2 regions of the Streptomyces sp. enrichment culture genome follow, and region 2 is predicted to be linked to the other one. Evidence: riboswitches for the same ligand, from Rfam matches in the RefSeq annotation. Region 2 holds a riboswitch; the other holds the start of a gene.
What was found. Region 2 has a riboswitch for glycine ahead of gcvP (aminomethyl-transferring glycine dehydrogenase). Riboswitches for the same ligand answer to the same signal wherever they lie in the genome.
Positions count from the first base shown of each region.

Region 1: linked by a shared signal. The riboswitch ahead of gcvT (glycine cleavage system aminomethyltransferase GcvT) and the one ahead of gcvP (aminomethyl-transferring glycine dehydrogenase) in region 2 are both predicted to bind glycine.

Region 1 covers NZ_OZ186847.1:2,783,501-2,798,484, forward strand. Annotated here, with positions in the region: gene ACSU6L_RS11570 (ABC transporter ATP-binding protein) at 1-1,160, opposite strand, end outside; gene ACSU6L_RS11575 (ABC transporter ATP-binding protein) at 1,157-2,254, opposite strand; gene ACSU6L_RS11580 (ABC transporter permease) at 2,251-3,249, opposite strand; gene ACSU6L_RS11585 (ABC transporter substrate-binding protein) at 3,358-5,154, opposite strand; gene ACSU6L_RS11590 (ABC transporter permease) at 5,225-6,229, opposite strand; gene ACSU6L_RS11595 (enhanced serine sensitivity protein SseB C-terminal domain-containing protein) at 6,590-7,354, opposite strand; gene ACSU6L_RS11600 (enhanced serine sensitivity protein SseB) at 7,484-8,278, opposite strand; gene ACSU6L_RS11605 (AAA family ATPase) at 8,382-9,053, opposite strand; glycine riboswitch at 9,233-9,332, shown strand; glycine riboswitch at 9,333-9,445, shown strand; gene gcvT (glycine cleavage system aminomethyltransferase GcvT) at 9,493-10,620, shown strand; gene gcvH (glycine cleavage system protein GcvH) at 10,730-11,107, shown strand; gene glyA (serine hydroxymethyltransferase) at 11,122-12,384, shown strand; gene ACSU6L_RS11625 (L-serine ammonia-lyase) at 12,448-13,815, shown strand; gene ACSU6L_RS11630 (MOSC domain-containing protein) at 13,836-14,378, shown strand; gene ACSU6L_RS11635 (zinc-dependent alcohol dehydrogenase family protein) at 14,400-14,984, opposite strand, start outside.
Region 2 covers NZ_OZ186847.1:7,148,884-7,163,867, reverse strand. Annotated here, with positions in the region: gene ACSU6L_RS31795 (glutamate--cysteine ligase) at 1-961, opposite strand, end outside; gene ACSU6L_RS31790 (hypothetical protein) at 1,545-2,129, shown strand; gene ACSU6L_RS31785 (DUF5999 family protein) at 2,436-2,642, shown strand; gene ACSU6L_RS31780 (glycoside hydrolase family 43 protein) at 2,702-4,213, opposite strand; gene ACSU6L_RS31775 (hypothetical protein) at 4,356-4,919, shown strand; gene ACSU6L_RS31770 (TOBE domain-containing protein) at 4,973-5,368, shown strand; gene gcvP (aminomethyl-transferring glycine dehydrogenase) at 5,512-8,397, opposite strand; glycine riboswitch at 8,574-8,669, opposite strand; gene ACSU6L_RS31760 (PRC-barrel domain-containing protein) at 8,784-9,155, shown strand; partial or broken gene ACSU6L_RS31755 (DNA polymerase IV) at 10,191-11,537, opposite strand; gene ACSU6L_RS31750 (MerR family transcriptional regulator) at 11,809-12,450, opposite strand; gene ACSU6L_RS31745 (bifunctional nuclease family protein) at 12,696-13,169, opposite strand; gene ftsR (transcriptional regulator FtsR) at 13,305-14,042, opposite strand; gene ACSU6L_RS31735 (FHA domain-containing protein) at 14,086-14,984, opposite strand, start outside.

The DNA of each region.
Region 1 (14,984 bases), 4.4 Mb from region 2:
TTCTCGACGGCCTTCTTAACCGCCGTCGACGTCTCCGCCGACTCCTCGAGCACCGCGTCCGGCACCAGCTCGCCCGCCTCCTTGGCGGCGGTCAGCAGGACGGTGTCCTGCGGCGCCTGGTCCTCGAAGTTCTCCGGGTGGTGGCACGCGACCTGCTGACCGGGGCGCAGCTCCAGCAGCGGCGGCTCGGTCGTCTTGCAGATCTCCGTCGCCTTCCAGCACCGGGTGTGGAACCGGCAGCCGCTCGGCGGGGAGATCGGCGAGGGCACGTCGCCCTTGAGCAGGATGCGCTCGCTCTTGGCGTTCTTCCGCTTCGGGTCCGGGATCGGCACCGCCGACATCAGCGCCTTGGTGTACGGGTGCATCGGCGTCTTGTAGAGCAGGTCCCGGTCGGCCAGCTCCACGATCTTGCCGAGGTACATCACCGCGATCCGGTCCGAGACGTGCCGGACCACCGACAGGTCGTGCGCGATGATCACGTACGTCAGGCCCAGCTCGTCCTGGAGGTCGTCCAGCAGGTTCACCACCTGCGCCTGGATCGACACGTCCAGCGCGGAGACCGGCTCGTCGGCCACCACCAGCTTCGGGTTCAGCGCGAGCGCGCGGGCGATGCCGATGCGCTGGCGCTGACCGCCGGAGAACTCGTGCGGGTAGCGGTTGTAGTGCTCGGGGTTGAGACCCACGACCGACAGCAGCCGCTGCACTTCCTTCTTGATGCCGCCCTCGGGCGTCACGCCCTGGAGCTTGAAGGGAGCGCCGATGATCGTGCCGATGGTGTGGCGCGGGTTCAGCGACGAGTACGGGTCCTGGAAGATCATCTGCACATCGCGGCGCAGCGGACGCATACCCGCCACCCCGAGGTGCGTGATGTCCTGGCCCTCGAACTCCACCTTGCCGCCGGTCGGTTCCAGCAGGCGGGTGATCAGCCGGCCCATCGTCGACTTGCCGCAGCCGGACTCGCCGACGACGCCCAGCGTCTCGCCGGACCGGACCTCGAAGTCGAGGCCGTCGACCGCGTGCACCGCGCCGACCTGCCGCTTGAGCAGGCCCTTCTTGATCGGGAAGTGCTTCTGCAGGCCGGTGACCTTCAGCAGCACCTCGCGCTCGGCACGGGTGCCGTCGCTCTGCGCGGGAATCGTCACCGCTTTCTCGTCACTCACAGCTTCGGCGCAATCTCTTCGGTCCAGATACGCTCCCGCTGCTCCTGCCCCATGTGGCAGGCGGCCCAGTGCCGGCTGCCGACCTCGGTCAGCTCCGGACGGACCGTGCGGGTGACGTTGTCCTTCGGCAGGTCCGCGTACGGGCAGCGCGGGTTGAAGGCGCAGCCGGACGGGACGTTGATGAGGGAGGGCGGGGAGCCCTTGACCGGGATCAGCCGCTCCTGCTGGTCGCGGTCGAGGCGCGGCATCGAGCCGAGCAGACCCCAGGTGTAGGGGTGGCGGGGCTCGTAGAACACCTTCTCGGCCGGGCCGCGCTCGACGCACCGGCCGCCGTACATCACCAGCAGGTCGTCGGCGAGCTCGGCGACGACGCCCAGGTCGTGGGTGATGATGATGACCGCCGAGCCGAACTCCTTCTGCAGATCCCGGATCAGGTCGAGGATCTGCGCCTGGACGGTGACGTCCAGGGCGGTGGTCGGCTCGTCCGCGATGAGCAGCTCCGGGTTGTTGACCAGCGACATCGCGATCATCGCGCGCTGGCGCATACCGCCGGAGAACTCGTGCGGGTAGTTGTCGACGCGCTTGTCGGGCTGCGGGATGCCCACCCGGTCGAGCATCTCCACCGCACGGCGCCTGGCGGTCTTCTTGTCGACGTCGTGGTGGATCCGGTACGCCTCCACGATCTGCTGGCCGATCGTGTAGTACGGGTGCAGCGCGGACAGCGGGTCCTGGAAGATCATCGCCATCTCGCGGCCGCGCAGCTTGCGCACCTCGTCGGCCGGGGCGGACAGCAGCTCGGTGCCGTTGAGCCAGATCTCGCCGGAGATCTGCGGCTTGCGCTTGCCGTACTGCCCGGCCGTGTGCAGGCCCATGATGCCGAGCGAGGTCACCGACTTGCCGGAGCCGGACTCGCCCACGATGCCGAGGGTCTTGCCCTTCTCCAGCTGGAAGCTGAGCCCGTCGACGGACTTCACCAGGCCGTCGTCGGTGGGGAAGTGCACCTTCAGGTCGCGCACTTCCAGGAAGGCGGTCGGCGCGGCGCCGGAGGTGGTGGGCTCGCCCACGGCCGCGCCGGTCTTGCTGAGTTCGGTCATGCGAGCCTCACTCGGGGGTCGATCACGGCGTACAGGACGTCCACCACGAGGTTGGCGATGAGCACCGCGAGAGAAGTGATCAGGGTGACACCGAGGATGACGGGCAGGTCCTGGTTCTTGATCGCGTTCAGCACCGCCTGGCCGAGGCCGGGCAGGGAGAACGTGGTCTCGGTCAGGATCGCTCCGCCGATCAGGGCGCCGAGGTCCATGCCGAGCATGGTGAGGATGGGCGTCATCGTCGAGCGCATGGCGTGCTTGCGGATGACGACCGGCTCCCGCAGGCCCTTGGCGCGGGCGGTGCGGATGTAGTCCTCGCCGAGGATCTCCAGCATGGTGGCGCGGGTGATGCGGGCGTACATCGCCGCGTAGAGGAAGGCGAGGGTGACCCAGGGCAGGATCATGCCGCCCAGCCAGCCGGTGAGGCTGTCCTCCAGGGGCACGTACTCACCATTGATCCAGCCGAGGCCGTAGGAGAAGACCGCGAGGCTGAGCAGACCGGTGAAGTAGATGGGGAGGGAGACACCCGCCAGGGCGACGATCATCGCGCCGCGGTCCCAGAAGGTGCCCCGCTTGAGCGCGGAGAGCACACCCGCGGCGAGGCCGAAGATCAGCCACAGCACGGCCGCGCCGAGCGCCAGCCCCAGGGTCACCGGGAAGCGGTCGGTCAGCACCGGCCAGATGGCCTGTTCACTGCGGAAGGAGTAGCCGAAGCACGGCGCGGAGCAGTGCGTGACGTCACCGCCGGCCGCGTAGGTGCGGCCCGCGAAGATGCCCTTGAAGAACTCCCAGACCTGCGAGTAGATCGGGTCGCCGAGCCCCAGCTTCACCCGCACGGCCTCGACGGCGGCGGGGTCGGCCTGCTTGCCCACGAAGCTCAGTGCGACGTCGACGCCGGCCCACTTGGGGATGAGGAAGAAGATGCTGAAGACCACCATGACGATGACCACGAGCATCACTGCGGCGGCGAACAACCGCCTGATGAGGTAAGCGAGCACAGCTAACGGCCCGCCGCGGACCGCGGGCCGCCGGAGGTCTTCCGGTGGCCCGCGGTCACGCCGCGCCGGCCTTCACCTGCCTTTCGTGCCGTACGGCGGGTGTGCCGGTTACTTCGTGTTCTTCAGGCCGAGGTTGACGAAGTCGTACATACCGCTGTACGCGTCAGTGGTGTAGACGTTCGCCAGCCGGTCCGAGCGCCAGTTGAGGAACCGCTCGAAGACGAAGGGCAGGTAGTACGCGCCGTCCATCACCTTGTGGTTGATCTCCGTGGCGATCTTCGTCTTGCCGGCGTCGTCCAGCGTCTTCACGTACTCGTCGAACAGGCCGTCGATGGCCTTGTCGTTGATGAGCGCGTAGTTGTTGTTGGCGCTCTCCAGGATGTACTTGCTGTGCCACAGCGGCAGGCCGTAGCCCTGGACGGACGGGAAGTCAGCGCCCCAGCCCATGATGATGATGCCGTAGCCCTTCTTCTCCACGTTGGAGGGGCTGCCGACGACGCTGGAGTTCTGGGCACCGTCGTACTGGTCGATCTCGACCTCGATGCCGACCTTCTTCAGCGACGCCTGGAGCGACTCGGCGGTGGCCACCTCGACCGGCTTGTTGTTGCGGACCGCGATGGTGGTCTTGAAGCCGTTGGGCTTGCCGCAGGCCTTCAGCTCTTCCTTGGCCTTGGCGACGTTGCCGCTCTTGTTGGCACCGGCCATCTCGTACGGGTCGTACTTCTGGCCCTCACCGCCGGGGATGCCGGGCGGCAGCATGTTGGTGCCGATGTCGCCGCCGGCGACGGGGCCGCCGCGCGCGGTCTGCAGCGAGACGTGGTCGGCGCCGTAGAGGACCGCCTTGCGGCAGTGGATGTTGTCGAACGGCTTCACGTTCTGCGCGAGGGCCGCGTAACGGATGTAGCCGGAGACCGGGTTGTCCAGGTTGTCCTTGTGCTCCTTCAGGGCGGTGGAACGGCCCTGCGGGGACAGGCTGGTCTGGGCGAGGTCCAGGTCGTAGTCACCGGCGATGAGCCGGGCGTCCAGGTCGTTGGCGTTGGAGAAGAACTTGATCGTGATCTTGTCCGGGTACGCCTTGCGGATCGGGTCCGAGTCCTGCTTCCACTCGGCGTTGCGGACCAGCGTCAGGTCCTTGCCCGGGTTGTAGGACTCGAACTTGTACGGGCCGGACGAGAACGGGCGCAGACCGTACTTGGACTTGGTGTCCTTGTCCTGGCGGACCGGGGACGCGGAGATCAGCGCCAGCATCTCCTCGAAGTCCGAGTTGGCCTTCGGGAGCTTGAAGACGACGGTCTTGTCGTTCGGCGTCTCGATCGCCTTCAGGCCCAGCTTGTCCGCGGACTTGTCCTTGTACGGGCCCTTGTACTCACCCTTGGGGTCGAGCACCTCCTTGAGGTACGTCGGACCGCCGGAGAGCACGTCCTGCGCCCAGACACGCTCGATGCCGTACTTGACGTCCTTGGAGGTGATCGGCTTGCCGTCCTCCCAGGTGATGCCGTCACGCAGGGTGTACGTGTAGGTCTTGCCGTCGTCGCTGATCTTGGCGAGACCGGTGGCGAGGTCCGGGGTCAGCTCGGCGCCGGCCTTGCCGGGCTCCGTCTTGTTCGTGACGAGCTGGCGGCTGTAGTAGCGCGAGAAGTTCCACATGAAGCCGTAGTAGCCGCGCGTGGTGTCCCACGAGTCGGCGTCCTGGGCGCTCGCGAACTTCAGCGTGCCGCCCTTCTTGGCCAGGTCGGCCTGGGCGACCTTGTTGTTCGCGGCGTCGAAGCCGGCCGCGCCGTTCTTCCCGCCCTTGTCGCCGTTGTCACCGCCGCCGCCGCACGCCGCCGTGGTCAGCAGCCCGGCGACCACGACGGCAGCGGCCATGGCCTGCTTGCGCCGCCCTGAGGTGCGTTGGGTAGTCACGATCTCGGATCCTCCGGAATTGATGAGAGACCCCGTGCCTTGCGCCACGGGTCGCTTGGGGTACGGCAGTTCAGCGGGAGCCCTTCGGGTCCAGCGCGTCGCGCACGCCGTCGCCGAAGAGGTTGAAGGCAAGAACGGTGATGAAGATCGCCACGCCCGGGATCACCATGTACATGGGATCCGACTCGTAGTAGTCGAGCGCGCTCGAAAGCATCTGCCCCCAGGAGGCCGTGGGCGGCTTGACGCCCACGCCCAGGAAGCTGAGTGCCGCCTCGGTGAGGATGTTGGTGGGAATCATCATCGTCGTGTACACGATGATGGGCGCGACCAGGTTGGGCAGCAGCTCCTTGAACAGGATGTAGAACCGCCCGGCGCCCAGCGACCGGGCCGCCTCGACGTACTCGCGCTCACGCAGCGAGAGCGTCTGGCCGCGCACCACGCGTCCGATGTAGGGCCAGCCGAAGAACCCGATGACCAGGATCATCACGAACAGGCGCACGCCGGTGCCGGTCAGCCCCAGCATCTCGTTCGGCATGACGGAGACCAGCGCGATGATGAACAGCAGCTGGGGGAACGCCAGCAGACCGTCCATCACCCGGCTGATGACGGTGTCGACCCAGCCGCCGAAGAAGCCGGCGAGGATGCCGAGGACGGTGCCGAGGACGACGGCGACGATCGCCGACAGGAAGCCGACGAGCAGGGAGATCCGGGCGCCGTAGACGATCCGGGCGAAGATGTCGCGGCCGTTGACCGGTTCGACGCCCAGCCAGTGCTCGCCGCTGATGCCGCCGAGCGAGCCGACCGGCGTGCCGAACAGCGGGTCGATGAGGTCCTCGTGGTGGGCCTCGGGGTCCTGTCCGACCAGGCTGGTGATCACCGGCGCGAGCACGGCGACCAGGATCAGGAACAGCACCACGATGCCGCCCGCGAGGGCCAGTTTGTCGCGCTTGAGCCGCTCCCAGGCGATCCGCCCCAGGGAGCGCCCCTGTACGGCCTTCGCGCCGCCCGCCGGCGTCGCTTCCTCGGCCGCACTCGGAGCCGCTTCCGCGGTCGGCTCGTGCAATGGTGCCGTCATCTGGCAGGGACCCCTCTCAACCGGCGGTAGCCGGCCCGCACTTGCCGCTGTAGCGGCGTGATCAGTCCGTCTTACACAGGGCGAACACCCGGGCGAACACCCCTTGGTGCGGGAGTCTTCAACGCTTTGGCGATCTGTTGCCAGACTTGGCGGTGAATGGATGCGTAACCGTGATGCTGTCTGCCGGGTTCCGTTATCCGAACACTTCGTAACGCGGGCCGGACGGGGACCAGTTGGGACAATGGGGACAGAGTGACTGCTTCTGCCCCACGTCTACGCGCGCAGAGACGGCCCTGGCCGGAACCTGACCGGCATCCGGACGAGCCCCGGAGGGCCATCCGGACAGGCTCAGGACGACGGTCAGTAACGGCCCTGCACCGGCGGCACCGGCGGATAGCCGTAGCCGGCGACCGGGGCCTGCGCGGGGGCGGCGTGCGCCTCGCGGTCGTAGAACGGGCGGGCGTTGGCGCGCATCCACATCGCGACCGGGTCGTACCCGTCGGACATGGCGACCGTCGACACCGGCAGCCCGTCCGGTACGGCGCCGATGGACTGCTGCATCATCGCGCGTACCGAGTCCACAGCGGCCGGCGAGGTGTCGTACACATCCAGGCCGATGGCGAGATACGGCGCCCCCAGCGCGGGCTGCACCCAGGCGCGGCGCAGCGAGCGGACGGCCGGGGTGCGGTGGGCGTTCTGGGTGAGCAGGGCGTAGAACGCGGGGATCTCGATGGTCGGCTCGGCGAGCCGCAGCGGGCCGGCGGGCTGGCGGTCCAGGCCGGTCGCGATACGGCGCAGATCGAGCCAGGGGATGCCGACGCCGCCGCCGGGGGCGTGCGGGTTCAGCCAGAGGCCGTAGTGGTCGGGGTAGAGGGTGCGGGCCACGTCGAGGCCGTCGACCACTTCGTAACTGCGGTTCCAGCCGCTCGCGGACAGCTCCTGGGCGGAGGTCACGCAGGGGGCGTAGCCGTGGCCGCCGACCTCCATGTTCCCGTACTGGGCGTCGGGGCTGCCGGCCTGGCCGTGCCACAGCAGCATCCAGACCTGGCCGGAGGAGGGGGTGGCGAGGGCGCGCAGCAGTGCCTCGTAGGCGTCGTAGCGTCCGGGCGTGACCTGGCGCAGCATGTGCTCGACCTGGCCTGTGGCGGCCGTGCCAGCGCTCACTTTTCAACGCCCCTTCGTACAACGCCCTCTTTTTGAGCCGTGACCCTAGCTTAAGGGTGTCCAGGGGGTCCGGCCTTGCCTCGGGTCGGCTCATCCACCCCGCGTGTAGAAGGGCCGTACCTTCTCCCGCATCCAGTGGCCCACCGGGTCCTCCGCCACGTCCAGGAGGATCAGGTTGACGGGCCATGGGGCCGGGGTCCGGCCGAGGGCCCGGCCCAGGGCGTCGAGGGGGAGGGTGCGGGCGTCGCCCTCCCAGTGGGAGAGTTCGACGCCGACGAACATGACGGGGTCGGCGGTCTCGATGGCGGCGAGGCAGCGGCGGGCCGTCAGGACGACGCCGGTGCCGTCGAACTCGGCGGAGGCGGCGGAGAGGAAGTCGACCGGGTCGTCCTGCCAGTCCGGCTCGTAGAGGCGGACCCGGCCGCCGCTCGCGGGGCCGTCGAGCGGGGTGCGGCCGGTGCGGCAGAGTTCCGCGACGGCGGGCGGGGGCAGCGGGATGCCGACCACGCCGCCGGGGTTCACGGCGATGCCGGCCTGCGGGGGCAGGCCGCGGGCGAACTCGACGGCGGGGGCGATGGTGTACGACATGTGGGCGCCGGCGATCTGGCGGAGCTGTTCCTCGGAGCTGAACACCGGGACGTAGGCCTGGCCGTCGATCTCCATGCCGGGCAGGTCGAGGGGGCCGCTGTCCGGGCCGCCGCCGTTGGGCAGCGGTATCCAGAGGAAGCTGCGGCCGAGGACCTCGACGATGCGGCCGCCGGCCGCCGGGCCCGCGCCGAGGGAGGCGGACAGCACCTCCTCCAGCTCGTTGCCGGGCCAGCCGCCGTGCGGCTGGGGGTGGGTCTGTGCCGGGAAGTCCGCGGAGAAGTCCGCCGGGAAGTCCATCTGCCTACCGCCTGCTTCGTACCACTGCTGTGACCGCACAGGTTATCGGCTTCCCCTTCGGCCGTCCGCGTGCGTGTGCCTGCCGTGTGTGCCGTGTGTGCCGTCAGCCGGAGAAGCCGATCCGTCTCAGGGCGTCCGCCGCGTCCCGGTCGAGCAGCACCGCCGAGCCGCAGCCGCCGGGCAGCCGGCCCCGCTCCACCGCGCGCAGCAGGCGGGCGGCGGCGCGGCGGTGGCGCAGGAACGCGTACCGCGAGACGCCGCGGCCGCGGGCGCGCTGGCCGGCCAGGGCCTGCTCGGCGGTGACGTCGAGCACCAGCAGGTGCAGGGTGCCGCCGCGGCGGCGGGCCTCCCGGGCCAGCCAGCGGCGCACCCAGGCCTGCGTACCGCAGTCGTGGACGACGACTCCCTCGCCGGCGCGCAGGACGCGGCGCAGCCCGGCGTAGTGGGCGAGGCGGACCAGGGGTCGGTAGACCGCGTACGGCAGGAAGCGGGGCGCGCGGTGGTCCCAGCGGTCGCGGGTGTCCTGGGAGTCGACGCGCCGGGCGTCGCGCACCGTGCGCCGCATCAAGGTCGACTTGCCGCTGCCGGGCAGGCCGGTGACCACGGCGAGGTCCTTGGGGCCGAAGAGCAGGGCGCGCGGGCTGCGGCCGGCGCGCTCCCGCAGGTCGCGGACGACGGGGGACGGCAGCGGGGCGCACGCCGGTCCGGCCGGGACGGCCGGCTGCCGGGGCATCGCGATGCCGGTGGTGGTCGCGTACGCCCTGGTCCTGTTCACCGTGATCGTCCTCCCTGGGGGCGGTTCACGAGCTTCCATCCCCGCCGAGTGTAAAGAGAAGGTAATGCTCCATGTCTGCGTTTTCGTACTCGTAGCGCCACAGCCCGGTTACAGATGCGGCCCTGCCACGATCCGGCACGGCGTGCAATGATGTGGCCGCCAACTGCATACCGGCCGTTTGAATCCGCGCGGGAGAGTCCCCGGCAGTCGTGTCGCCGGGGCGCCGAAGGAGCAAGTCCCTCCCTTGAATCTCTCAGGCCCCGTTACCGCGCGGGCGAGGCACATCTGAAAAGCGGGCCGCCGGCTGGTGGCTCCACCCAAGGTGCAAGCCGTGACTACCCCGCGTGGGGGTCTCGGCGAACCTCTCAGGTTCCGATGACAGATGGGGAGGACCTTTCCTCGCCCGTCATGCGTTCATGCCCTGGGAGACGACCGACCGATGAGCAGTACCGCCCCCTCAGAGAAGCGCCGCACCGCGCTCGATGCCCTGCATCGGTCGCTGGGCGCGACGATGACCGACTTCGCCGGCTGGGACATGCCGCTGCGCTACGGCTCCGAGCGTGACGAGCACAACGCCGTGCGCACCAAGGCCGGGCTCTTCGACCTCTCGCACATGGGCGAGATCACCGTCACCGGCCCGCAGGCCGCGCGGCTGCTGAACCACGCCCTGGTCGGCAACATCGCCTCCGTCGGCGTGGGCCGGGCCCGCTACACCATGATCTGCCAGGAGGACGGCGGCATCCTGGACGACCTGATCGTCTACCGCCTGGCCGAGACCGAGTACATGGTCGTCGCGAACGCCTCCAACGCCCAGGTGGTGCTGGACGCGCTGACCGAACGGGCGGCCGGCTTCGACGCCGAGGTGCGCGACGACCGGGACGCGTACGCGCTGATCGCCGTGCAGGGCCCGGAGTCCCCGGGAATCCTCAAGGGCCTCACCGACGCCGACCTGGACGGCCTGAAGTACTACGCGGGGCTGCCCGGCACCGTCGCCGGCGTCCCGGCGCTGATCGCCCGCACGGGCTACACCGGCGAGGACGGCTTCGAGCTGTTCGTGAAGCCGGAGCACGCCGTGCGGCTGTGGCAGGCGCTGACCGAGGCGGGCGAGGGCGCCGGCCTGGTCCCGTGCGGGCTGTCCTGCCGGGACACCCTGCGCCTGGAGGCGGGCATGCCGCTGTACGGGCATGAGCTGTCGACCTCCCTGACCCCCTTCGACGCCGGGCTCGGCCGGGTGGTCAAGTTCGACAAGGAGGGTGACTTCGTGGGCCGCGAGGCGCTCGCCGAGGCCGCCGCGCGCGCCGAGCAGAACCCGCCGCGCGTCCTCGTCGGCCTGGTCGCCGAGGGCCGCCGCGTGCCGCGTGCCGGCTACCCGGTGGTCGCCGGCGGCGAGGTGATCGGCGAGGTCACCTCCGGCGCGCCCTCCCCGACGCTGGGCAAGCCGATCGCCATGGCCTACGTCGACGCCGCGCACGCGGCGCCGGGCACGCCGGGAGTCGGCGTGGACATCCGGGGCAGTCAAGAGCCGTACGAGGTCGTCGCGCTCCCCTTCTACAAGCGCCAGAAGTAGCCCCCGGCGGGGCGACACACGTGACCCCGCGCACATTCGGGCTGCTCACGCATGGTTTCGGCAGTCCCCCATTCATCAGCACTCCCCCGCGTACAGGAGAATTCAGGCCATGAGCAACCCCCAGCAGCTGCGCTACAGCAAGGAGCACGAGTGGCTGTCGGCCGCCGAGGACGGCGTCGCGACGGTCGGCATCACCGAGTTCGCGGCCAACGCGCTCGGCGATGTCGTCTACGCCCAGCTCCCGGACGTGGGCTCCCAGGTGACCGCGGGCGAGACCTGCGGCGAGCTGGAGTCGACCAAGTCCGTCAGCGACCTGTACTCCCCCGTCACCGGTGAGATCACCGAGATCAACGAGGACGTCGTCAACGACCCGTCGCTGGTGAACTCCGCGCCCTTCGAGGGCGGCTGGCTGTTCAAGGTGCGGATCGCAGAGGAGCCGGCCGACCTGCTCTCCGCCGACGAGTACGCCGCCCACACCGCCGGCTGAGGAGCCCGCCCCCGATGACTGTCCTGAACACGTCCCTGCACGAACTCGACCCGGACATCGCCGCCGCGGTCGACGCCGAGCTGCGCCGCCAGCAGTCCACGCTGGAGATGATCGCCTCCGAGAACTTCGCCCCGCTGGCGGTCATGGAGGCGCAGGGCTCGGTCCTCACCAACAAGTACGCCGAGGGCTACCCGGGCCGCCGCTACTACGGCGGCTGTGAGCACGTCGACGTCGCCGAGCAGATCGCGATCGACCGGATCAAGGAGCTGTTCGGCGCCGAGTACGCCAATGTGCAGCCGCACTCGGGCGCCTCCGCCAACCAGGCGGCGCTCTTCGCCCTCGCCCGGCCCGGCGACACGATCCTGGGCCTGGACCTGGCGCACGGCGGCCACCTCACGCACGGCATGCGGCTGAACTTCTCCGGCAAGCAGTTCGACGTGGTCGCCTACCACGTGGACGACTCCGGCCTGGTCGACATGGCCGAGGTCGAGCGGCTCGCCAAGGAGCACCGCCCGAAGGTGATCATCGCCGGCTGGTCGGCGTACCCGCGGCAGCTGGACTTCGCCGAGTTCCGCCGGATCGCCGACGAGGTCGGGGCCTACCTGTGGGTGGACATGGCGCACTTCGCGGGCCTGGTCGCGGCCGGTCTCCACCCGAACCCGGTGGAGTACGCGGACGTGGTGACGTCCACCACGCACAAGACGCTGGGCGGCCCGCGCGGCGGCATCATCCTGGCGAAGCAGGACTTCGCCAAGAAGCTGAACTCCTCCGTCTTCCCGGGCTTCCAGGGCGGCCCCCTGGAGCACGTGATCGCGGCCAAGGCGGTCTCCTTCAAGATCGCCGCCTCGGAGGACTTCAAGGAACGCCAGCGCCGTACAGTGGAAGGCGCGCAGATCCTCGCCGAGCGGCTGACCGCGCCGGACGCCCGCGAGGCCGGGATCAACGTCCTGACCGGCGGCACCGACGTCCACCTCATCCTGGTCGACCTGCGCGACTCGGAGCTGGACGGCCGGCAGGCGGAGGACCGGCTCCACGAGGTCGGCATCACCGTCAACCGCAACGCCGTCCCCAACGACCCGCGGCCGCCGATGGTGACGTCCGGTCTGCGGATCGGCACGCCCGCCCTCGCCACCCGCGGCTTCACGGCCGAGGACTTCCGTGAGGTCGCGGACGTGATCGCGGAAGCGCTGAAGCCGTCCTGCGACGTCGAGGCGCTCAAGTCCAGGGTCACCGCCCTGGCGGACAAGCACCCGCTCTACCCGAGCGTCGGCAAGTAAGCACCACCCCGTGCGGGGCACCCCACCGGGTGCCCCGCCACCACCCGCATTGAGGAGTCTGACGTGGCCATCTCGGTCTTCGACCTGTTCTCGATCGGCATCGGCCCGTCCAGCTCCCACACGGTCGGCCCGATGCGCGCCGCGCGCATGTTCGCCCGCCGGCTGCGCAACGAGGAGCTGCTGGGCTCGGTCGCCTCGGTCCGCACCGAGCTGTACGGCTCCCTGGGCGCCACCGGCCACGGCCACGGCACGCCCAAGGCGGTGCTGCTCGGCCTGGAGGGCGACTCGCCGCGCACAGTGGACGTGGAGACCGCCGACGAGCGGGTGGAGCGGATCAAGGAGTCGGGCCGTATCCGTCTCCTCGGCGAGCACGAGATCGCGTTCTCCTTCGACGACGACCTGGTCCTGCACCGCCGCAAGGCCCTCCCCTACCACGCCAACGGCATGACGCTGTGGGCGTACGACGCGGCCGGCACCGAGCTGCTGAGCAAGACGTACTACTCGGTGGGCGGCGGCTTCGTCGTCGACGAGGACGCGGTCGGCGCGGACCGGATCAAGCTCGACGACACGGTCCTGAAGTATCCCTTCCGCACCGGCGACGAGCTGCTGCGTCTGACCAAGGAAACCGGCCTGTCGATCTCCGCGCTGATGCTGGAGAACGAGCGGGCCTGGCGGACCGAGGAGGAGATCCGCGCGGGCCTGCTGGAGATCTGGCGGGTCATGCGGGAGTGCGTGGAGCGCGGCATGTCCCGCGAGGGCATCCTGCCGGGCGGGCTGCGGGTGAAGCGGCGGGCCGCGAACACCGCGCGCAAGCTGCGCTCCGAGGGCGACCCGCAGGCCCTCGCGATGGAGTGGATCACGCTCTACGCGATGGCCGTGAACGAGGAGAACGCGGCGGGCGGCCGGGTCGTGACCGCCCCGACCAACGGCGCGGCCGGCATCATCCCGGCGGTCCTGCACTACTACATCAACTTCGTGCCCGGCGCCGACGAGGAGGGCGTGGTGCGCTTCCTGCTCGCCGCCGGCGCCATCGGCATGCTCTTCAAGGAGAACGCCTCCATCTCCGGCGCCGAGGTCGGCTGCCAGGGCGAGGTCGGCTCCGCCTGCTCCATGGCGGCGGGCGCGCTCGCGGAGGTGCTGGGCGGCAGCCCGGAGCAGGTGGAGAACGCCGCCGAGATCGGCATGGAGCACAACCTGGGCCTGACCTGCGACCCGGTCGGCGGCCTGGTCCAGATCCCGTGCATCGAGCGCAACGGCATGGCCGCGGTGAAGGCGGTCACGGCGGCCCGCATGGCGATGCGCGGCGACGGCTCCCACAAGGTGTCCCTCGACAAGGTCATCAAGACGATGAAGGACACCGGCGCGGACATGTCGGTCAAGTACAAGGAGACGGCCCGGGGCGGGCTGGCGGTCAACATCATCGAGTGCTGACGCGCGGATACCCTGTCCGTATGGGCGGGATGATCGCTGCGGTCAGCAGCAACGAGACGTACTCCTTCTCCAAGCCGAACCGCCCGGGCATCACGCTCGTCGCCGGTCTCGGCGTGGCGGGCGACGTGCACGCGGGCACTACGGTGAAGCACCGGTTCCGGATGAAGCGGGACCCCTCGCAGCCGAACCTGCGCCAGGTGCACCTCATCCACGAGGAGCTGTTCGCGGAGGTCCGGGCCGCCGGTTTCGAGGTCGCCGCCGGACAGCTCGGGGAGAACGTGACCACGCGGGGGATCGATCTGCTCGGCCTGCCCACCGGGACGCGGCTCCGCCTCGGCGACGAGGCGGTGGTCGAGGTGACCGGGCTGCGCAACCCGTGCGCGCAGATCGACGGGTTCCGCAAGGGCCTGATGAAACAGGTCGTCGGACGGAACGCCGACGGCTCGGCGCGCTTCAAGGCCGGGATCATGAGTGTCGTGCTCAGCGGCGGCGTGGTGCGGCCCGGTGACCCGGTGCGGGTCGAGCTGCCGGACGGGCCGCACGTACCGCTGAGCGTCGTCTGAGCCGCCGGTACGGCCCTCCGGTCAGACCGTGACCACGATCTTCCCCGTGTGCCGGTTGGACTCCATCAGACGGTGGGCGTCCTGGATGCGGTCCAGGCCGTCGAAGACCTCGGCGACGACCGGACGCAGAGTGCCGTCGGCGAGGCCGGAGGCCAGGTAGCGGCTGGTGCGGCGGCGGCCGTCGGCGCTGCCGCTCATGACGAGGTTGTTGTAACCGTGCACGGTCAGCGGCCAGTTCATCGGCAGTTCGATGGGCAGCCGGTCGAGCCAGCCGTAGCTGACCAGGGTGCCGCCCTCGACGACCGCGTCGCCCAGCTCGCGGAAGGTGGCGCCGCCGATCGCGTCGAAGACCACCTCGGCGCCGCGCCCGCCGGTGACCCGCCGGGTCTCCTTGGCGATGTCCTCGCCGCCGGTGACGATCACGTGCTCGGCACCCAGGTCGAGCAGCTGCCGCCGCTTGTCCTCGGTGCGGGTGGTGGCGATGGGGACGGCGCCGGCCCGGCGGGCGACCTGGATCGCGGCGGTGCCTGTGCCGCTGGATGCGCCGGTGATCAGCACGTGGTCCCCGGCGGCGAGTCCCGCCGTGCGGACCAGCGCGCCGTACGC
Region 2 (14,984 bases):
CCGGCCGGTTCCAGCGGTACACCGTGCCGTTGTGCAGCACCAGCTCGGCGAGCTTGGGCACGCCGCCCGCGTCCAGCACGGCCAGCGGGTCCTCGTCGTCGCAGATCGGCAGCAGCGCCGGGAAGTAGCGCAGGTTCTCCAGGAACAGGTCGTGCGCGGAGGACACCCACCGCTCCCCGAACCAGGTCCGCGGCCGCACGCCCTGCGCCTGGAGCTCGGGCGGACGCGTGTCGGTGGACTGCTGGAACAGCGGTGGCCGGGACTCCCGCCACAGTTCCCGCCCGAACAGGAAGGGCGAGTTCGCGCCCACGGCGATCTGCGCGGCCGACGCCGCCTGCGCCGCGTTCCACACGGCGGCGAAGCGGCCCGGCGTGACCTGGAGGTGCAGCTGCACGGAGGTGCAGGCGGCCTCGGGGGCGATGGACTTGGACGTGCAGACCAGGTGTTCCACGCCGTCGATGTCGAGCGTGAAATCCTCGCCGCGGGCGGCCACGATCTGGTCGTTGAGCAGTGTGTAGCGGTCGACGGCGGAAAGGTTCGTGGAGACCAGGTCGTCCCGTTCCAGGGTCGGCAGAATGCCGATCATCACGATTCCCGCGTCGACCTCCCCGGCCTTTCGGTGGGCATATGCCAGCGCGGTACGAAGTTCCTCGGCGAGCTGGTCGAATACCCGCGCACCCAGCCGGTGCGGGGCGATGTTCACTTCCAGGTTGAACATGGCGAGTTCTGTTTGGAAATCGCGGCTGGCGATCCTTTCGAGAACCTCGCCGTTCAGCATTTTCGGCATGCCGTCGCCACCCGCGAGATTCAGCTCGATCTCCAGGCCCATGAGATTCTTCGGCCGGTCGAACCGCTGCTCCTCCAGGAGTCGCTCCAGCCCCCTCAGGCACTGCTGGAGCTTGTCGCGGTAGCGCTGCCGATCGGACAGGTCGAACGCGCCTGCCACGACCTTCTCCCCCATCGAAGCGTCCCTCCTTCGGCGGGCAGGCCGGACGGTCCGGCCCCCGGTGTCCGGTGCAGGGGGGATGATGCCCAGCCGAAGCGATCCATAACGTCCCCGGCCCAGGCCCCGGACGGCTACTCTGGTCACGCCGACCAGAATGATCGACGGCACATTCACCAGGCATGACGCAGAAGGCAATTTCCGGCACTCCACCCACTCGTGAAAAACGCCGACGACAATGCGCCGACCGCAGCGCCACTATTAGCCGAGGTCACCGCCGCGCAGCCGGCCCGGAATCGGGATGATTCCGCATGTATCGTCGCCGCCTCACCGGCTGAATGACACCTTGTCGGAGTGCCCTGAATCAGCTAGATCAAACAACGAGTGAACAAGTGTCGTATAAACTCCGCGAACAAGGCAGAGAAGGTTGGCGCCCGGTCTCCGGAGCCTGCCGCCGATACCCCGCGGCAGCCCCCGTACACACACATCCCTCGTGCACGGACCCCGGCCCGCCTCTCTGACCTTCATGAGCTGACAGCGCCGTCCGCCCAGCCCTCCCCTCCTCGCGCCACCGTGCCTGTCGAATGAGAGGCGACCCACCATGCCGCTGCATGTCCCCCCGGCTCCCGCGCCCGCACTTCGCTCCGTCCTCACGGCACTCGGTTCCCCCACCGCGGTCCGCGAGGCTCGAACTCCCTCCCTGCGCGCCGTCCAGGGCCCCGTCACTCCCGAGCTGCCCCTGCCGGTCCACGTCCTCGACAGCGTCAGCGCCAAGGGCGTGACAGCCACCCGGCTGGCCGGCTGGCGTTTCCTGATCCGCTCCGGCGACCGGTCCGTGGCCGCCGCCGAGACCCGGCTGACCCCCGACGGGTGGGCGTTCTCCCACTTCTTCGAGGGGCCGTACATCCCGTCCACCGAGCGCGCGCTGGCGCAGGCCGAGACCCTGACCCAGGCCTACCAGCCGCGTCTTCTGTCCGTACCCGGCCTCTACATGCTCACCCTCTGGCTGCACGGCGACCCCACCGCGGACGGCGCCGCCGGCCACCCCGCGGCCACCGACCTGCTGGTCCCGCTGGCACCCGCCCCGCCCGGCATCGCGGCCCACCGCCCGCACCAGGTCGCCGACCTGCTCCCGGTGCTGACCCTGCGGGCGACACCGACTCCGCTGCTGGGCTCACCCGCCTGAAGTCGCGCATCGAAGACAGCGCGTTCCGTACCCCGTCGCGGCGACTCCGCGGCGGGGTACGTCCGTTCGCCCCGGCCCGCCCTCCGAGGGCACCCCCCCTCCGGACTAGCCCCTTCCGGCCACCCCGAACCACCCAAAGGGACAGTGCAGTTGGGATGAACCGTCCGCGTGGGTGACGCGTCATGAATCTGTGAGAAGCGGTGCGGCGAAATCCCTGCGGATCGACGCCCGCGGGGCAACACTGGGTTCCGACCGACTTATCCAACGGGGGCGGCCATGAACACGACAGAGCGAGAGACCTCACCAATGTGCCAGCACCAGCCACCGTGCCCGACCGCCGACTCCGCCGACCGGGAATCCGCCCGACTCGTGGCGCACCACCCGGAGCAGGGATGGAGTCTGCTGTGCAACGGCGTCGTCCTCTTCGAGGACACCGGTGAGCTCCTGCCGGACGGCCGGATCATCGCCCCGCACCGTCCGCAGGACACCGGTCAGGTGATGACAGCCGCCTGAGCGGCACGGTACGAAGGGGGCCGGCCCACGGACCGGCCCCACCTCGCGCCGGGTGCCCGTCAGCTGCCGGCCCGGTAGTCGAACCAGTCGAACGCCGCCCGTCCCTCGGTGGCGTACATCCCGATCACCCGGCCCGTGAACCCGCCGGCGACCTCGGTGGACAGGTAACGCCCGTCCAGCTCCGCGAGCGTCACGGACCCGTCCGGGCCCTCGACGGAGAAGGCGAGCGTGTCGGGCCCGCCCGACCGCAGCCCCGGGCTCTCCTCGCCGGGCAGTACGGCCGTCGGCGGACGTACGCCGGTCGTGCGGATGCCGACGGCGAGGGTGACCGGCCCCGGCGGCACCGGACGCTCCGCGAGGACCTGCCGGACCGGACCGATCCGGGCGATCACGCTCGCCACCCCCTGGGCGACCTCCAGGTCGTAGTGGTGCGCCTCGTCCAGCCGGACCGACAGCCCGGCCCGCGCGTCCGCCGGGTCCAGCCGTACCGCCGCCCGGCAGTCGTGATGCTGCTGCCGGCGTCCGACGAAGGTGTGACCGGGGCGGTCGAGGCTGTCCCCGGTCGCGGTGAGCGTCAGCCACCCCGGCCGCTCGGTCAGCGACCAGGAGTCCTCGGCGCGGCGGCGCGGGGAGATCCAGCAGGGGGCGAGTGCGGTGCCGTCGAAGTCGTCCCGCGCCGGGTCCGCCGCCTGGGGGTGCCATGCCGCGGGCGCCGGATGCCGGTCCCGTACGGGGCCCACCCGGGGCCAGCCGTCGACCCACTCCACCGGCGCCAGGAACGTCTCGCGGCCGAGGACGTGGAACTCCGGGAAGTAGCCGCGCGGCCGGGTGCCGAGCAGCACCATCCACCAGCTGCCGTCGGCCGCCTCGACCAGGTCGGCGTGCCCGGTGCACTGGACCGGCTCCCGGGTGCCGCTGTGGGACAGGACCGGGTTGTGCGGCGCCGGTTCGTAGGGGCCCAGCGGGGAGCGGGCGCGGGCGACGGAGACGGAGTGGCCGCGCGCGGTGCCGCCCTCGGCCACCAGCAGATACCACCAGTCCCCCACCCGGTACAGGTGCGGCCCTTCCGGGTCCCGCTTCCCCGACCCCGACCACACCGGCACCGGACCTTCCAGCACCTTTCCCGTCGCCGGGTCGATCCGGGCCAGACCGACCCCGGCCAGCGCGACCCAGCAGGTGCCGTCGTCGTCCCAGGCGAGGTCGGGGTCGATGCCGGGCAGGTCGATCCAGACCGGGTCGGACCAGGGGCCCTCGGGCCGCTCGCTGGTCACGATGAAGTTGCCCCCACCGCCGACGTTGGTGGTGATGACGTGGAACCGGCCGTCGTGGTGGCGGATCGTCGGCGCGTAGATCCCGCCCGACGCCGGGACCTCGTCCGGCACCGGCAACTGTTCCGGCCGGTCCAGAACGTTGCCGATCCGCCGCCAGTTCACCAGGTCGCGGCTGTGGAAGACCGGTATGCCGGGGAAGTACTCGAAGCTGGAACAGACCAGGTAGTAGTCCTCGCCGACCCGGCACACGCTGGGGTCGGGGTGGAAGCCGGGGACGACGGGGTTCTCGTATGTCCGCATGCGTAGCAAGCCCTTTCTGAAGTCACCCCGAGCCTGCGACGCCATCGGCCCGGGCAAACCCGTGTCAAGAAACTCCCGCCGACCCGTCAGAGTCACGTCAAGCCGCGCCGACCGCGCCCGCCGGGACCCTAACGTCGAACACATGACGCCCTTCGACAGCGCAAGAGGCGAACTATCCCGCTTACCCGAGCGGCACTCCGGCCCCACGGCCTCCGACCGTCACTGGACACGCCACCGGGACAGCGCCCTGGCCTGTGCGGCAGCACTTCTCTCCACGCTGATCCTCACCGACTGGGCCGCCGGCACCCTCGCTCCCTGGCGCGGCGTGATCTGGCTGATCCTGTCCGCGCTGCTCTTCCTGATGCTCTGCCCACCCCGCGTGACGGCCGGACCGGGCTGGCTGGAGACGCGGTTCCTGCTGCGCACCCGGCGGCTCCGCACCGACCTGCTGGTCACCGTGGGCTGCCACGGCGGTGTCGCCCAGCGCGTCATGCTGCGTGACGCGTTCGGCGACTGCGTCGAACTCGACCCCCGGGTCCTCGTCGACAACCCGGACCTGTGGCGCCACCTCGACGCGGGCGCCCACCACTCCGAGAGCACGGGCACCCTGCGGTGCGGGCGCACCGCGCTGCGCCGCCTGGTCCGGCACGTCGACCACGAGACCGCCCTGGCCGTGTTCCGGGTCTCGGGCCTGGAGGAGCCATGACCTACCTGGTCGCGGGTGTCGGTCGACCGCGAGGCGGCCCTATCGTGACGGACATGCACTCCTACACGATCGGTCAGGCCGCGCGACTGCTCGGTGTCAGCCCCGACACCGCACGCCGCTGGGCGGACGCCGGCCGGTTCGCGACTCACCGCGACGACACCGGGCGGCGGCTCATCGACGGACGGGACCTCGCCGCCTTCTCGGTCGAACTCGCGCAGTCCGGCAACGCCGAGGAGGAGACCCCGTACACCTCGGCCCGCAACGCCTTCCCCGGCATCGTCACCGCGATCAAGCTCGGCGACATCGCCGCCCAGGTCGAGATCCAGGCCGGCCCGCACCGCCTGGTCTCCCTGCTCACCCGTGAGGCGGTGGAGCAGCTGGGCCTGGAGGTCGGCATGGAGGCCACCGCGCGGGTGAAGTCGACGAATGTCCATATCGACCGCACCTGACGTCCCGGCGCCCCTGCCCGCTGACGCCGGCGTTCACCCCCTGACACCGGCGCGCACAGTCGCCGCCGTACGCCCGCCCGAAACGCGGTGAGGGCCCCGCCCGGCCGATTGGCCGAAGCGGAGCCCTCACCGTGCAGGAACGATCAGTCCTCGTACGCGTCCAGCGGCGGGCACGAGCACACCAGGTTCCGGTCACCGAACGCCTGGTCGATCCGGCGCACCGGCGGCCAGTACTTGTCGGCGACCGAGACCCCGGCCGGGAAGACGGCCTCGTCACGGGCGTACGCGTGGTCCCACTCCCCGCCGACCGCGGCCGCGGTGTGCGGCGCGTTGCGCAGCGGGTTGTCGTCGGCGGGCCACTCGCCGGAGCCGACCTTCTCGATCTCCGCGCGGATGGCGATCATCGCGTCGCAGAACCGGTCGAGCTCGGTCAGGTCCTCGGACTCGGTCGGCTCGATCATCAGCGTGCCGGCCACGGGGAACGACATGGTCGGCGCGTGGAAGCCGTAGTCGATGAGCCGCTTGGCGACGTCGTCGACGCTCACGCCGGTCGCCTTGGTCAGCGGACGCAGGTCGATGATGCACTCGTGCGCGACCAGCCCGCCCGGGCCGGTGTACAGCACCGGGTAGTGCGGCTCGAGGCGCTTGGCGATGTAGTTCGCGCTGAGCACGGCCACCTGCGTGGCCCGCTTCAGGCCCTCGCCGCCCATCAGCCGGACGTACGCCCAGGAGATCGGCAGGATGCCCGCGGAGCCCCACGGCGCCGCCGAGATCGGGCCGACGCCCGTCTCCGGGCCGGCCGCCGGCTGGAGCGGGTGGTTCGGCAGGTACGGCGCCAGGTGCTCGCGGACGGCCACCGGACCGACGCCGGGGCCACCGCCGCCGTGCGGGATGCAGAACGTCTTGTGCAGGTTCAGGTGCGAGACGTCACCGCCGAAGTGACCCGGCTTGGCCAGGCCGACCAGCGCGTTGAGGTTGGCGCCGTCGACGTACACCTGGCCGCCGGCCTCGTGGACCTGCGCGCAGATGTCGGAGACGTGCTCCTCGAACACACCGTGGGTCGAGGGGTACGTGATCATCAGCACCGACAGCTCGTCGCGGTACTGCTCGATCTTGGCTCGCAGGTCGTCGACGTCGATCTCGCCGTCCTCGGCCGTCTTGACGACGACCACCTTCATGCCGGCCATGACCGCGCTCGCGGCGTTCGTCCCGTGCGCGGAGGACGGGATCAGGCACACGGTGCGCTGCTCGTCGCCGTTGGCCCGGTGGTAGCCGCGCACGGCCAGCAGACCGGCCAGCTCGCCCTGCGAACCGGCGTTCGGCTGCAGCGACACCTTGTCGTAGCCGGTGACCTCGGCGAGACGTTCCTCCAGCTCGCGGATGAGCGTGAGGTATCCCTCCGCCTGCTCGGCGGGCACGAACGGGTGCAGCTGGCCGAACTCCGGCCAGGTGACCGGCTCCATCTCGGTGGTCGCGTTGAGCTTCATGGTGCAGGAGCCCAGCGGGATCATGCCGCGGTCGAGCGCGTAGTCACGGTCGGCGAGCCGGCGCAGGTAGCGCAGCATCGCGGTCTCGGAGCGGTGCTGCTGGAAGACCGGGTGGGTGAGGTACGCGTCGGTGCGCAGCAGCGCGCCCGGCAGGGCGTCCTCGGTGGCCGCGTCCAGCGCCTCGACGTCGCCCTCGACACCGAAGGCGGTCCATACGGCGGTCAGCTGGGCCCGCGTGGTGGTCTCGTCGCAGGCGATCGACACCAGGTCGGCGTCGACGAGCCGCAGGTTGACGCCGTTCTCGCGCGCGGCGGCGACGACCTCGGCGGCCCGGCCCGGCACGCGCACGGTCAGCGTGTCGAAGTAGGCGCCGTGAACGATCTCGGCCCCGCCGTTCGCCAGGCCCGCGGCCAGGATCGACGCGTACCGGTGGGTGCGCCGCGCGATGCCCTTCAGGCCTTCGGGCCCGTGGTAGACGGCGTACATGCCGGCCATCACGGCGAGCAGCACCTGCGCGGTACAGATGTTGCTGGTCGCCTTCTCGCGGCGGATGTGCTGCTCACGGGTCTGGAGCGCGAGGCGGTAGGCCTTGTTCCCGTCGGCGTCCACGGACACGCCGACGAGCCGCCCGGGCAGGCTGCGCGCGAACTTCTCGTGGACGGCCATGTAACCGGCGTGCGGGCCACCGAAGCCCATCGGCACACCGAACCGCTGCGTCGTGCCCACGGCGATGTCCGCGCCCAGCTCACCAGGCGACTTCAGCAGCGTCAGCGCGAGCAGGTCGGCGGCTACGGTGACGAGCGCGCCCCGCTCGTGCGCCTGGTCGACGATCGGCTTGATGTCCCGTACGGCACCGGAGGCACCGGGGTACTGGATGAGCACACCGTTGATCTCGCGCCCGTCCAGCTCGGCCGGGATGCCCTCGGAGAGGTCGGCGACGACGACCTCGACGCCGGTCGGCTCGGCGCGGGTCTCGATGACGGCGATGGTCTGCGGCATCGCGTCCGCGTCGACCAGGAACAGGCCCTTCTTGTTCCTGCCCATGCGCCGGGACAGTGCCATCGCCTCGGCGGCGGCCGTGCCCTCGTCCAGCAGCGAGGCACCGGAGGTCGGCAGCCCCGTCAGATCGGCGACCACGGTCTGGAAGTTCAGCAGTGCCTCGAGACGCCCCTGGGAGATCTCCGGCTGGTACGGCGTGTACGCCGTGTACCAGGCGGGGTTCTCCATCACGTTCCGGAGGATGACGGGCGGCGTGAAGGTGCCGTAGTACCCGAGCCCGATCATGGAGCCGAGGACCTGGTTGCGGTCGGCCAGCGACCGCAGCTCGGCCAGCACCTCGGCCTCGGTGCGCGCCCCCGGCAGGTCCAGGGCGTCGGCGTTCTTGATCACATCCGGGACGGCGGCGGCGGTCAGCTCGTCCAGCGAGCCGTAGCCGACCTGCGCGAGCATCTTGGCCCGAGCCTCCAGGTCGGGCCCGATGTGGCGCTGCTCGAACGGAATGCCCTGTTCGAGCTCGGAGAGCGGAATGCGGGGGGCGGTCATTGCGGAGGCCTCCTGGTCTGACGCGACCTGCGAGGGGCACCACGGCGCGGGTGCCCGGACGGCCTCCCCCTCTGTCATCTCAACCTGAGAGTTTCACCGGACCACCCGAGGGGACCCGGCTTTCACCGTCGGTGAGAGCGGAAGCCGTCGACACCCGCCCTGCTTTCCAGAGTGACCTCGTCCGTGCGGTACATGGGCCTGAGAGATTCCGGGGAGGATTTGCTCCTTCGGCGCCTCCGATGGTGTCCGGAGGACTCTCCCGCACGGGGTCAGCAGCCGTTTGCCAGCGTACCAGCGAGGTCAACGCCCAGGCGTTCGAGTGGCCGGGTTCACCATTGTGCTCTTTCGTAGTGCTTACGGATGAGTTGCGACCACGTGGAGGGCCCGTGCAGACCGATATCGATCCGCGCAACCTGATCGGCCGCAAGGCGTTCGACCGCAACGGCACCAAGATCGGCACCATCGACGAGGTCTACCTCGACGACGCGACCGGCGTGCCGGAGTGGGCCGCCATACGCACCGGCCTGTTCAGCAGGGACGCCTTCGTCCCCCTCGAACCCAGCGAACTGGTCGAGGGCAGCCTCCACGTCCCCTTCGAACGCGCCCTGATCAAGGACGCCCCCGACTTCGGCGTGGGCCGCCACCTCTCGCCCGAACAGGAACTCCAGCTCTACCACCACTACGGCCTCGACATCGCGCCCCCACCGGTCCTGCCGGACCACGACTTCGGCAAGCTGGCGGGCACGGACGAGACCTGAGCCCCCGGGGTGAGCGGCCCACGGCAAACCCGAACCGCGCACCCACCGGCTTCACCCACCGAGCCGGTTCGGCACACGCCACTCAGCCACTCACCCCGGGCACCACTTGAGCACCACCCCTGGCGGCATCTCCGGCTGCCTGTCCGTACCTGGCGGCCTCGCCCTCCCCGGCCACTCGGCCCTCCCCGGTGGCCTCCGAGTTCGCGGCGGCCTCTGAGTCCCCGGTCGATTGACGTTCCCCGGCGGCCTCGCCGTCTCCCGTCTCCCGTCTCCCGTCTCCCGTCTCCCGGCTCCCGGCTCCCGGCTCCCGGCTCCCGGCTCCCGGCCAGCGGGCCATCCCTGGCGCCTCGCCATCTCCGGCGGCTTGGCTTTCCCCGGCGGCCTCATCGTCCCGGCAGCCCGGCCGTCCCCGTCGGCTTCGCCATCCCCGCGCGCATCGCCTTCCGGGGCAGCCTCGCCGTTTCCAGGCACTCCGCCGTCCCTGGCCGCTCGGCCATCGCTGGCGGCCGCACCATCTCAGGCCGCTTGGCCTGGCCTGGCGGCCTCATCGTCCCCGGCGGCTCGGCCGTCCCCAGCGATGTCGCCGTCCCCGGCGGTTTCACCATCTCCGGGCGCTTCGCCTGCCCTGGCAGCGTCGGCGTTTCCAGGCGCTCCTCCATCTCCGGCGGCTTGGCCTTCCCTAGCGGCCTCATCGTCCCGGGCAGCTTCGCCGTCCCCAGGGATGCCTGTGGCTTCACTATCTCCGGGGGCTTCGCCTTTCCCGGCAGCTTCGCCAGCCACTCGGCCACCCCCGGCGACCTCGCCGTCCTGGGTGGCTTCGCCGTTCCCGGCAGCTTGGTCTTGCCGGGCAGCCTCATCATCACCGACGGCCTCGCCACCTCCGGTCACTCGGCCGTCCCCGGCGACTGTGTCTTCCCCGGCAGCCTGGCCGTCCCCGGCTCCCTCGGTGGCTTCGCCACCCCAAGCGGCTCGACCATCCCCGACGGCCTCAGCGACCCCGCCTACCACGCTATCCCCGGTAACCCCCTCGCCTCCCCCGAGGCCTCCGAGTCTCCCCGCAACCAAGGGCAACGGCTCGGCCGGTTCCAGTGCCGGATCGTCGATCCGGAACGTCCGCACGCGCCCCGGCTCCGAAGCCGGCGTCTCGAACCGCACCGTCACCCGCCCCAGGCCGCTGCCCTGTACCCAGCCGTGCCCGTACTCGGTGTGCCGCACGTCGTGTCCCGCCCGCCAGTGCCGCTCGGCCGGCTCCGCCTCCCCGGGAACGCGTATGTCGACCGTCTGGTCCGCCTCGTCGTCCTCGCGCTCCCCCGCCGCCTGCGCGAACAGGTCCTCCTGCGTGTAGTCCGCGAGCCCGCTGACCCCGACGCCGAGCAGCCGGACACCGCCCGTCGTGTCCACGGAGTCCAGCAGCCGCGCCGCCGCCTCCCGTACCACCGCCGGGTCGTCCGTGGGCCCGCGCAGGGTCTCGGAGCGGGTCAGCGTGGAGAAGTCGTACCTGCGGACCTTCAGCACGATGGTCCGCCCGGACAGCCCCGCGCCGCGCAGCCGCCGTACACACCGGTCCGCCAGCCGCCGCACCTCCAGCCCCACCCGGAGCCGGTCGTGGATGTCCACGTCGTAGGTGTCCTCGACCGACACCGACTTGGCTTCCCGCTCGGCCACCACGGGCCGGTCGTCCCGCGCCAGCGCCATCGCGTGGAGCGCCTGCCCGTGCGCCTTGCCCAGCAGCCGCACCAGCTCGTCCTCGCCGGCCTCGGCGATGTCGTCGACCGTGGTGATGCCGGCCCGCCGCAGATGGTCGCCGGTGGCCGGGCCCACCCCGGGCAGGGTCCGCACGGACATCGGCCCGAGCAGCGCCCGCTCCGTCCCCGGGGGGATCAGCACCAGCCCGTCGGGCTTCGCCTGCTCGGAGGCGATCTTCGCGAGCATCTTGGATGCGGCCAGCCCCACCGACCCCGTCAGCCCGGTCACCGCCCGGATGTCCGCGCGCAGCTTCGCCCCCGCCAGCCGCGCCGACTGCTCGTCCCAGGCCGCTCCCCCGGCCTCCAGGTCCACGAACGCCTCATCGAGGCTCAACGGCTCCACCAGCGGCGACAGCGCCCTGAGCAGCGCCATGACCTGCTCGCTGATCGACCGGTACAGCTGGAAGCGCGGCACGAGATACGCCGCGTTCGGCGCCAGCCGCCGGGCCTGCCCCATCGGCATCGCCGAGTGCACCCCGAAGACCCGTGCCTCGTACGACGCGGTGGCGACCACGCCCCGCGGCCCCAGCCCGCCCACGACCACGGCCTTCCCGCGCAGGCTCGGCTTCGACGCCTGCTCCACCGAGGCGAAGAAGGCATCCATGTCCAGATGCAGGATCGTGGGCGCGTTTCTCACATCTCCGATGCTGCACCACGCCACTGACAATGGGCCCGCGCGAACGGACGCGACGGCGACGGCGACGGCGACGGCGACAACGGAACGGGAACGCTCCCATACGCCACTCGCCGCACCCGGAAACACGTTTCAGCAGCCCTCACAGCCGCTGTCACGCCCCTTCCGGAGCCACGTGCCCACGAGTGCCCACGCGAGGCCCATCGGTCTCCACGACAGCCCTGTGACCGTCTCCTACCGCTCCGCTGCTGCGCCGGACCTCGTCGCGACCGGCTCAGACCGCCCGGTTGCGCCGCCGGGCCAGCTCGTCCGCCGGATTGTGCCCGACGAGCGTCTCCCCCGTGTCGATGCGCTCCCCGTGAAGCTGCGACAGCGCGTTCTCCACATCCCGCCAGACCACGCCGACCGCGATGCCGAAGATCCCCTGACCGCCCTGGAGCAGCGCGTGCACCTCGTCGGGCGATGTGCACTCGTAGACGGTCGCGCCATCGCTCATCAGCGTCATACGCTCAAGATCACGGAACCCGCGTTCCCTGAGATGCCGGACGGCGGTGCGGATGTTCTGCAACGACACCCCGGTGTCGAGGAACCGCTTCACGATCTTCAGGACGACGACGTCCCGGAAGCTGTAGAGACGCTGGGTGCCCGACCCGTAGGCGGGCCGCACGCTCGGCTCGACCAGCCCGGTACGCGCCCAGTAGTCCAGTTGCCGATAGGTGATGCCCGCCGCGGCACACGCCGTCGGGCCGCGGTAGCCGACCTCCTCGGCCTCCTCGGACGATGCCCCTCCGCCGCCGGACACAGCCGTCGGCCGCTGCGCAGGGTGATCGGCCGCCCGCCCAAGCGGGTACGGACCGCTCTCCCCGAAACTGCGTCCGGGGGCACCCCCAGCCGTACCGTCGCCGCTGTTTCTCACGCCGACCTCCGTCCTTGACCTGCCTTCTCGACGGTAGGCAGTCACCAAGGGTGCGTCAACGATCGCCACACTCGGCACGCCGAGTGATAATCACCCTAAGAGTGGTTTCCCGTGCCCCACCGCGGGGAAAGGCTAGCCGAATGCTCTCGGCGGGAGCCGCAGGACGCTCTCACTCGCCGCCGGCAAATGCCCACGGCGTCCTGTGACAGGCGCGGCCCGGCCGAGGTCCGCCGGACCGCCCCGAGTCACTGGCTGCTGGTCCCGAAGTCCTCGGGCGAGATCTGGTCGAGGAACTCCCGGAACTTCTCGACCTCGTCCTCCTGCTCATCCGGAATGGCGATACCCGCGTCGTCCAGCACCCCGTCACTGCCGTAGATCGGCGTTCCGGTGCGCAGGGCCAGCGCTATGGCATCGGACGGGCGGGCGCTCACCTCGACCCCGCTCGCGAAGACCAGCTCCGCGTAGAAGACGCCTTCACGCAGATCCGTAATGCGTACTTCGGTGAGCTCCTGGCCGACGGCCTCCAGCACGTCCTTGAACAGGTCGTGGGTCAGCGGTCGTGCGGGGGCCATGCCCTGCTGGGCGAAGGCGATCGCCGTCGCCTCCCCGGGCCCGATCCAGATGGGGAGGTAACGGTCGCCTCCCACTTCGCGCAGGAGCACGATCGGTTGGTTGGAGGGCATTTCGACCCGGACACCTACGACATCGAGCTCGTTCACACAGCAACCCTAGGCCGTGCTCGGGACGTTTGGGTAGTCGGGCCGACATCAGGTGCCCGATCCCGGCCGTCCCGGCCCCCTCGGACACCGTTCGCCACCCCGGCCGAGCGGGCCCCGCAGGCAGCGCGTCCCAGCTCAGGGCAGGCGCACCCCGAGCGCGGTCTGCACCAGCGCCGAGTGCAGCCTCACCGCGAGACCGGCCAGTTCCTTGGCCCGCGCTTCCGCGTGCGCCCTGGTCTGCGGGTTGCGGTGGCGCCTCAGCGGGGCCACCACCTGGTCCACCAGCCCGGCCTCACGGTCGGCCGCGGCCTTCATCGAACGCAGATGACGCGGCTCGATCCCGAACCGCCCCAGCTCAGCGACCAGCGTCGCGACGGTTACGGTCTCCGCGTCGTACACCCCGTCCGACAGCGCCGTGACCAGCCCGTACGACTCCCACTCGGCCAGCTGGAGCTCGTCGATCCCGGCGGCGGCCAGCAGCTCGGCCCGCCCGATCCGGGCCGCCGTGGGCCCCTCGGCCGGCTCCAGGACGGCCTCGCCGTCACGCTGCCGGCCGAGCACGGGAAGCCGTACGTCCTCGCCCCGCTCCAGCGCGTCGAGGTGCTCACGGATCACCTTGAGCGGCAGATAGTGGTCCCGCTGCATCCTCAGGACGTGACCGAGGCGCTCGACGTCACCGGCGCTGAACTTGCGATACCCCGAGGGGGTCCGCTGCGGCTCGATCAGTCCCTCCGACTCCAGGAAACGGATCTTGGAGATGGTGACTTCGGGGAACTCCTCGCGCAGCAGGTTCAGCACCATGCCGATGCTCATCAGCCCACTGTCCGCGGCGGCGGTACCGTGCCCGGCACCGCCGCTCGGTGTTTGAAGCATGGACCTTCCCTGGGGTTTCCCCCGGACTGCGTCTGGGGGAGGGTCAGATGCCCTGCCGACTGGCGTAGAAGACCAGTCGGTACTTGCCGATCTGCACCTCGTCACCGTTCGCCAGAGCGACCTGGTCGATCCGCTCACGGTTGACGTAGGTGCCGTTCAGGCTGCCCACGTCCGCCACCGTGAACGAGCCGTCCGGGCTGCGCCGGAACTCCACATGCCGCCGGGAGACCGTCACGTCGTCCAGGAAGATGTCGCTCTGCGGATGACGCCCGGCCGTGGTCAGGTCGCCGTCCAGCAGGAAGCGGCTGCCCGAGTTCGGACCGCGGCGCACCACCAGCAGCGCGGAGCCCAGCGGCAGCGCGTCGACGGCGGCCTGCGCCTCCGGGGAGAGCGTGGGCATCGGCGTCTGGCCGGTGGCCTCGGCGTCGTAGGCCTCCAGGCCGCTGATGGAGATCGTGGAGGTCGTCTCCGACGGACGCTCCGCCGCCGCACCCGCCCGCAGCGGCGCACCGCAGTTGGAACAGAAGCGGCTGCTCTCCGCGTTGCGGTTACCGCACCTCGTACACACCAGGACCGACATGGACGGATCCTCCTGCCGCGGCTGCCCCGCCGGCGCATTGGACGCGTACGGACCAGAGGAGAACCCTCCACCCGTACTTGAGGTTGACGGTTGCCCGAAACCTATGCCGCCGGACTGGGCAGGGTCAACAGACGGCGCGCCCTGACCTCCCGAAATGTCACCGCCCGGACCAGCCACCTGGTCCCGGAACAGCGGGCGCTGGCCCTCCGCGTCAGGCTGTGCGCGATGACGAGCGGTGGCGTTGTTGTCGCTACCCTCTCGCGCGCTCTTGCCGAACAACTTCGCAAACAACTTCACGGGCGATTCCCCTTGACCGAAACAGACCCGCCCGTGGGGCAGGACGAACCCTGATTGCACACACT